Regions from separate parts of the Megasphaera vaginalis (ex Bordigoni et al. 2020) genome, predicted to be linked through region 2. Evidence: riboswitches for the same ligand, from Rfam matches in the RefSeq annotation. Region 2 holds a riboswitch; each other region holds the start of a gene.
What was found. A riboswitch is a leader RNA that binds a small molecule or an ion and turns the genes downstream of it on or off. The one in region 2 is predicted to bind ZMP and ZTP.
Positions count from the first base shown of each region.

Region 1: linked by a shared signal. The riboswitch ahead of C0977_RS00775 (phosphoribosylaminoimidazolecarboxamide formyltransferase) and the one ahead of C0977_RS05485 (formate--tetrahydrofolate ligase) in region 2 are both predicted to bind ZMP and ZTP.
Region 3: linked by a shared signal. The riboswitch ahead of C0977_RS06120 (OFA family MFS transporter) and the one ahead of C0977_RS05485 (formate--tetrahydrofolate ligase) in region 2 are both predicted to bind ZMP and ZTP.

Region 1 covers NZ_OEQB01000001.1:173,596-175,864, reverse strand. Annotated here, with positions in the region: gene C0977_RS00785 (PHP domain-containing protein) at 1-385, shown strand, start outside; gene C0977_RS00780 (Asp23/Gls24 family envelope stress response protein) at 390-1,214, shown strand; ZMP/ZTP riboswitch at 1,259-1,337, shown strand; gene C0977_RS00775 (phosphoribosylaminoimidazolecarboxamide formyltransferase) at 1,383-2,269, shown strand, end outside.
Region 2 covers NZ_OEQB01000003.1:255,941-258,209, forward strand. Annotated here, with positions in the region: gene C0977_RS05485 (formate--tetrahydrofolate ligase) at 1-1,070, opposite strand, end outside; ZMP/ZTP riboswitch at 1,120-1,197, opposite strand; gene C0977_RS05490 (hypothetical protein) at 1,262-2,080, opposite strand; gene C0977_RS05495 (ferritin) at 2,171-2,269, opposite strand, start outside.
Region 3 covers NZ_OEQB01000004.1:63,907-66,175, forward strand. Annotated here, with positions in the region: gene C0977_RS06120 (OFA family MFS transporter) at 168-1,442, opposite strand; ZMP/ZTP riboswitch at 1,521-1,605, opposite strand; gene C0977_RS06125 (FAD-dependent oxidoreductase) at 1,730-2,269, shown strand, end outside.

The DNA of each region.
Region 1 (2,269 bases), on a different contig from region 2:
AAAAGGCTATTTTTCGTCAGTTTCTGCGGTCTTTGAAAGGATCCTTTCCCGTAACGGCCCGGCTTACGTTCCCTATGATCGTTACGATATCGACGCCTGCATTGAAATCATTCATCGTGCCGGCGGTCTGTCCTTTTTAGCGCACCCGTCTCTGCTTAAAGCGGCCTTGCCGCAGGTCTTGCAGCATCCCTTCGACGGCATAGAGGTATATCATCCGAAGAATCGGGGCCGGTATGACGAATTTCTCGGCATTGCGCGGGAAAAGGATTGGCTGGTCAGCGGCGGTTCCGATTACCACGGCACGATCGGCCGCTACCCTGACGGTCTCGGCGTTTTTTCCTTTGATGCGGCGCCGTTGCAGCCGCTCCTTTCTTATAAAGGATGAGAAAATGAAAATTATCGGATTTATCGGCCCCAGCGGCACCGGCAAAAGCCATCATGCGCTGGTTGTCGCTTATGACAATCATATTGACAGCATCATTGACGACGGTCTTCTCATCTATCAGAACCGCATTATTGCCGGCCGTTCCGCAAAAGATGAGACCAATCGCATGCGCGCCGTTCGCTGCGCCATCTTTCTTGAGCCGTCTCACGCCGCAGCCGTCCGCGAGGCGCTGAGCCGGGTAAAGCCGGAAAAACTGTTGATCCTGGGGACATCGAAGCACATGGTGCAGCGCATCCGCGAAGCCTTGTATTTGCCGCCTGTCGATGCGTATATCCGGATTGAAGAGGTTTCCTGCGCCGCCGAGATCGCCAAAGCCAGAGCCATCCGCAAAGCGGAGGGAAAACATATCATTCCCGTGCCGACAATGGAATTGAAATCCCATTTTCACGGTTATCTCCTCGATCCGATCCGTTCGTTTCTCCACAACCGGAGCGGCAAAAAAGGACCTGATTTCGAACAGTCCGTTGTCAGACCGATCTTCAGTTATTACGGTAAGCTCATCTTTTCTGATGACGTCTTTTTCGCTCTGATCCGTCATTGTTTGGCCGGGATCGACGGTATCGTCAAGGTAAACCGCGTCAAGGTGGCGAAGAATTATGTGCCGGGCAGCAACGGACTGGCCGTCGTTTTGGGCGTTACCGTCCGGTACGGCGTCCATATTAAGACGCTGATGCAGCGGATCCGCTGTTCGCTGCAGGACGACATCGAGTATACGACAGGCATGTCCGTCGACATTCTGAAGATTACCGTTCGTGATGTCGTCGAGTAAAATCCGTCTGTTGACAAGGCTGCGAGCCAGTTTGTATAATGAAAAAGGAATCATGTGACTGACGGAAGTGGGCTGACCACAGGGAGCATGATCGATAAAAAGCCGACCGTCTGGGCAAATGAGTCCGGGAGTGTCGGTGTTTTTTTTTATTCCCAGGAGGAAATGACGATGAAAGAACTGCAATTGAAATACGGATGCAATCCCAATCAGAAGGCGGCGAGAGTGTATATGAAAAACGGCGACGACTTGCCGCTTGAAGTTATGAACGGCCGTCCCGGCTATATCAATTTGCTCGATGCGCTGAACAGCTACCAATTAGTTAAAGAACTGAAAGCAGCGACAGGACTGCCGGCTGCGGCCTCGTTCAAGCATGTCAGTCCGGCAGGCGCTGCCGTGGCTGTTGAAATGAGCGATACCTTGAAAAAGATATATTACGTTGACGATTTGGAACTGTCGCCGTTGGCCGGAGCCTATGCCTGTGCCCGTGGCGCTGATCGCATGAGTTCGTACGGCGATTTCGTCGCCCTTTCCGATACGTGCGACGCCGCGACGGCGACGCTGCTGAAACGGGAAGTTTCAGACGGCGTTATCGCACCGGGATATACGGAAGAAGCGTTGAAAATTTTGAAGGAAAAACGGCAAGGCTCGTATTGCGTATTGAAGATCGACGCCGCTTATGTGCCTGCAGTGCCGGAGCATAAAGAGGTCTTCGGCGTTACCTTTGAGCAGGACCGCAATAACGCGGTCATTACAAAGGATCTTTTTGCCGTTCGGCCGACGCGCAACAAAGAGATTCCCGAAAGCGCGCAGCGTGATTTGCTCGTGGCGTTGATTACCTTGAAATATACGCAGTCAAATTCGGTTTGCTATGTTAAAGACGGCATGACGATCGGCGTCGGCGCCGGACAGCAGTCGCGCGTCCACTGTACGCGCCTGGCAGGGAATAAGGCCGATGTCTGGTGGCTCCGGCAGAACCCGAAGGTGTTGGCGTTACCTTTCAGGGATGATATCCGTCGCCCTGATCGTGACAATACGATAGACGTTTATATCTCCGA
Region 2 (2,269 bases):
TCCAGAGCGGCCACATCTTCCACTTGCAAATCGCTTTTTTTCACACCGCCATGCATTTTCAAAGCCCGAATTGTTGCTACGAGCACGACGGCATCCGGTTTAATACCGGCAAACCGGCATTTAATGTCCATAAATTTTTCGCCGCCCAGATCGGCGCCGAAACCGGCTTCGGTAACCGTGATTTCCCCCATCTTCATGGCCAGTTTCGTCGCTACGACGGAATTGCAGCCGTGCGCAATATTGGCAAAAGGACCGCCATGAACCAGCGCCGGTGTATTTTCCGTCGTCTGCACGAGATTGGGCTTGATGGCGTCTTTCATCAAAATAGCCATGGCGCCGGCAACACCGAGATCGCCGGCCCGAACAGGCTGCCCGTCCAAATCGTAGGCGACGATAATATTCGCCATGCGCCGCTTCAGATCCATCAGATCTTCCGCCAGGCAAAGGACGGCCATAATTTCCGAAGCGACGGTAATCATGAAGTGGTCTTCTCTGGGAAAGCCGCAAACGGTTCCCCCCATAGCGACGACAACATTACGCAGCGCGCGATCATTCATATCCATGACGCGTTTCCAGACGACCCGGCGGATATCAATGCGCAGGGAGTTTCCCTGATGGACGTGATTATCAATAGCTGCTGCAAGCAGGTTATTGGCCGCTGTAATGGCATGCATATCGCCGGTAAAGTGGAGATTGATATCCTCCATCGGCAATACTTGCGAATAGCCGCCGCCGGCGGCGCCGCCCTTAATCCCGAAAACGGGGCCGAGAGACGGCTCGCGCATGGCGACGATCGTCTTATGTCCCATGCGATTCAGCGCCTGCGCCAGGCCGATCGTCGTCATCGACTTTCCTTCACCGGCCGGTGTCGGATTGATTGCCGTTACCAAGACCAATTTACCGTCCCGGTTTTTGGACAGGCGTCGAATCGCGTCAAAGGATATCTTTGCCTTGTATTTACCGTATAATTCCAAATCATCTGCCGTCAAGCCCACTTTTTCCGCAATGCTCGTAATCGGTTCCAACGTTGTCCGTTGCGCGATTTGAATATCACTCAATACTTTTTCCATCGTCATCGTCAGCTCCTCGATAGTAGCAAAAAAAATACCGACATTCCGGAATCTCTGCCCAGACGGTCGGCTCGCATCGATCATGCTCCCTGTGGTCAACCCACTTCCGTCAGTCACATGATCTATGCATTTATTATACAAAACGGCATCTGTCTTTGTCAATCAGCCGTCCCTGCAAGGCCCCTGTCCGCTTATTCAATAAGCACCGTTTGTACAGCTGAAAGCGCAACTGTTCCGCCGATACGAAGCGACTGCAATTCCCCGTCATCGACTTTGGCAGCAATCGCAATTGCGCCGCCCGGCTGGCGCAATGTACAAGCTACATTCCGTCTCCCGACACAGGCCAACGCCGCCGCTGCCGCTGCCGATCCGCTGCCGCAACTTCGTTCCCAGTAACGTGTATCCGTTTCCGCCACATAGACGGCAGGAACCATGGTCAGCGCCTGCGTATCGACAATGATTAGCCCGTATGCCGCATAGGCGTCAGTAGAGACATATTCGCGCAGCGCCTGCCAATAAATTTCCTTATCGACGTTATCGCCGGTTTGTACGAAATAAACGAAATGCACGATTCCCGGCAACGTCACCTTGAAAAACCGGTACGGTAAATCATTGACGGGAATCAGCACGGCTTCCACCGACTCCGGCAGAGGCATATCAATGACGGCTTGAAAAACATCCCCTTTACGCTCAACGGCAACACCTAACGGCACAGTGCAACCCGAACAGGATACACGATACATTCCCTTGTCCTCTCTCGTCAAGGACAGGGCATAAGCGGCGGCACTGCGCGAAGCGTTACCGCAAAACTCGCCGCCCATCATATCAATGCGAAGAGCAGTGCCGTCTGCCGGATCCATGGTCAGATAAGCAACCTGTTCCGCTTCAAGTGCTTCGGAGGCGAGCAACTTGGCGGCTACAACACTATGATCAGCCCGATCGATTCGATCCAAGACAAGAATAGTCGTGTTCCCGCTGGGATCTGCCATTACATAATGAATAGTTTGCATCACTTTTCTCCTTTCTTTTTTATTATACCATATCCCGTCACCGCCAAAATAAAAAGGACCCGCAAAATTTGCGGGTCCTTCTGCCAAGACTTACAGAACCAACGTCGGCGCTGCATACGTACGGCCGAGCAATTCCTGATTCAGCGCGTACAGCCCCTTCGGATCGGAACCGAAAAGTTCGTATTTTTT
Region 3 (2,269 bases), on a different contig from region 2:
TATTGACGCCGTCAATCGGCGAATCTTTTTGTCGAAAAGTTCAGCCTTCACGCATTCTTTTAAAGCCGCGCCACGACCGTATGTAAAGACAGGCTGCATCCTTTAAAAAGAGGTACCGCAGACCGACGGTCCACGATACCTCAACAACGCGCCTATTCCGTTTTTATTCAGGCATGCTTTACTTCCTGTTCCGTCCATGCCGTTTCCGTACCGATGATGCCGTGACGTGTCTTGTATTTAAGATAAGCCATGACTAAAAAAGCGACGACAAAGCAGCCGGAAAAGAACTGCAAGGTTACGGCGTAGCTGTTGGTCGTTTCTCTGATCCAGGAAAGAAGCAGGGGACCGGCAACTCCGGCAGCGCCCCAAGCCGTCAGGACCCGGCCGTGAATAGCGCTCAGTTCCAAGGTGCCGAAGAGATCGCTGAGATAGGCCGGCATACAGGAAAAGCCGCCGCCATAACAGGTTATGATCAGGAGTACGAGGATCTGAAAACTGAAGGAATTAGTAACGGTTGAAAGCTTATAAAAGGCTGCCACTTCCAAGGCAAAGAACAACAGATACGTATTGGCTCGCCCGATATAGTCGGAAACCGTCGCCCACGCAATGCGGCCGGCGCCGTTCATGAAGCCGATGATCCCGACCATGGACGCTGCCGCCAGCGGTGTCATATGGACGACTTCCTGCGCCATTGGCGACGCAACGGCAAGCAGGGCAATACCACAGGTAATGTTGGTGAAGAAGAGGAACCAAATCGTGTAAAGCTGCCATGTTTTCATCGCTTTTTTGACGGTGAACTGCGGTAGTGCCGCCGCATAGACAGGCCGTTTCCTGCCGCTTTCTTCCAGCACTTTATCCCGAGGTACGATATCACCGGCTGCAGGCGGCGCCAGATAAAGGGACGATGCCGTCATGACGATAAAATAAACGCCGCCGAGAATAACGAAATTCGTCACCAGCCCGAAAGATTCAACAAGAAGTTGCATCACCGGTCCGGCAATCATGCTGGCAAACCCGAAGCCCATAATGGCCAGACCCGTGGCAAAACCGCGATTATGCGGAAACCATTTGACCAACGTCGACACCGGCGTTATATACCCCGTACCGAGGCCGATACCGCCGATAACGCCATAGGCCAGGTAAAGCAGCGGCAGACTGTGCAAATGTAATGCCAACGCCGTGCCGAACATACCGCCGCAAAAAAAGAATGCCGCCAAAAGTCCTGATTTGCGGGGCCCGATCTTCTGAACGAAAGCGCCCAGACAGCCGGCTGAAAGGCCCAAGAACAAAATAGCCAGAGAAAATGTCCACGTCGTTTCTTTCAACGTAAATCCCATGCTCTGCATGATCGGTTTGGTCAGCACACTCCACGCATATACACTGCCGATACAAATGTGAAGTCCCATAGCGGATAAAGCGATAAGCCACCGATTTCTCTTCATACAATACCCCTCTCTCGTACGAAAACGTAAAAAGAGATATAAAAAATACCGACCCTTTCCGGCCAAAGTATACATTCATATCTCTGCCCAGACGGTCGGCTCATACTTTATGCGATACGGTTCATGTGGTTAATTCCACTATCCGTCAGTTCCATATCGGTTTTGTTGTCCTTTTATTATAGGCAGTGACATATACTTTGTCAACATAAACATATACTTGTTCAAAATCCTTTCTTATGATAAGATATAATAAATAATAATTATTTATTGATAAAAAGGAGCGAATCATGATGTATAATACACTTATCATCGGCTTCGGTAAAGCCGGCAAAACATTGGCAGGAAAGTTGGCAGCTAAAGGAGAAAAGGTTGCCCTCATTGAAAAAAGCTCACATATGTACGGCGGTACCTGCATCAATATCGGTTGCATTCCGTCAAAAACCCTATCCGTAGCCGCCGCTGCGGCACCGCATGGCGATTTCAGCGAAAAAGCCGCTTACTATCGCGCTGCTGTAAAGCGCAAAAATAATTTGACCGCCGCCTTGCGTAAGGCAAATTACGACAAGTTAATTGCCGCCGGCGTCGAAGTCATCGACGGGATCGCTTCTTTTGCAGACGCAAACCGCCTAACGGTCAAAAAGAGTGACGGCTCGACAGTAACCTTGTCTGCGGAAAAGATCATCATCAATACGGGCGCCGGCCCCTTTATTCCCCCGATCAAAGGCATAAAAGATAACGCCTTCGTCTATGTCAGTGAAACCATCATGGATCTTGACGTCTTGCCTGAAAAGCTGACGATCATCGGCGGCGGTTATATCGGTCTCGAA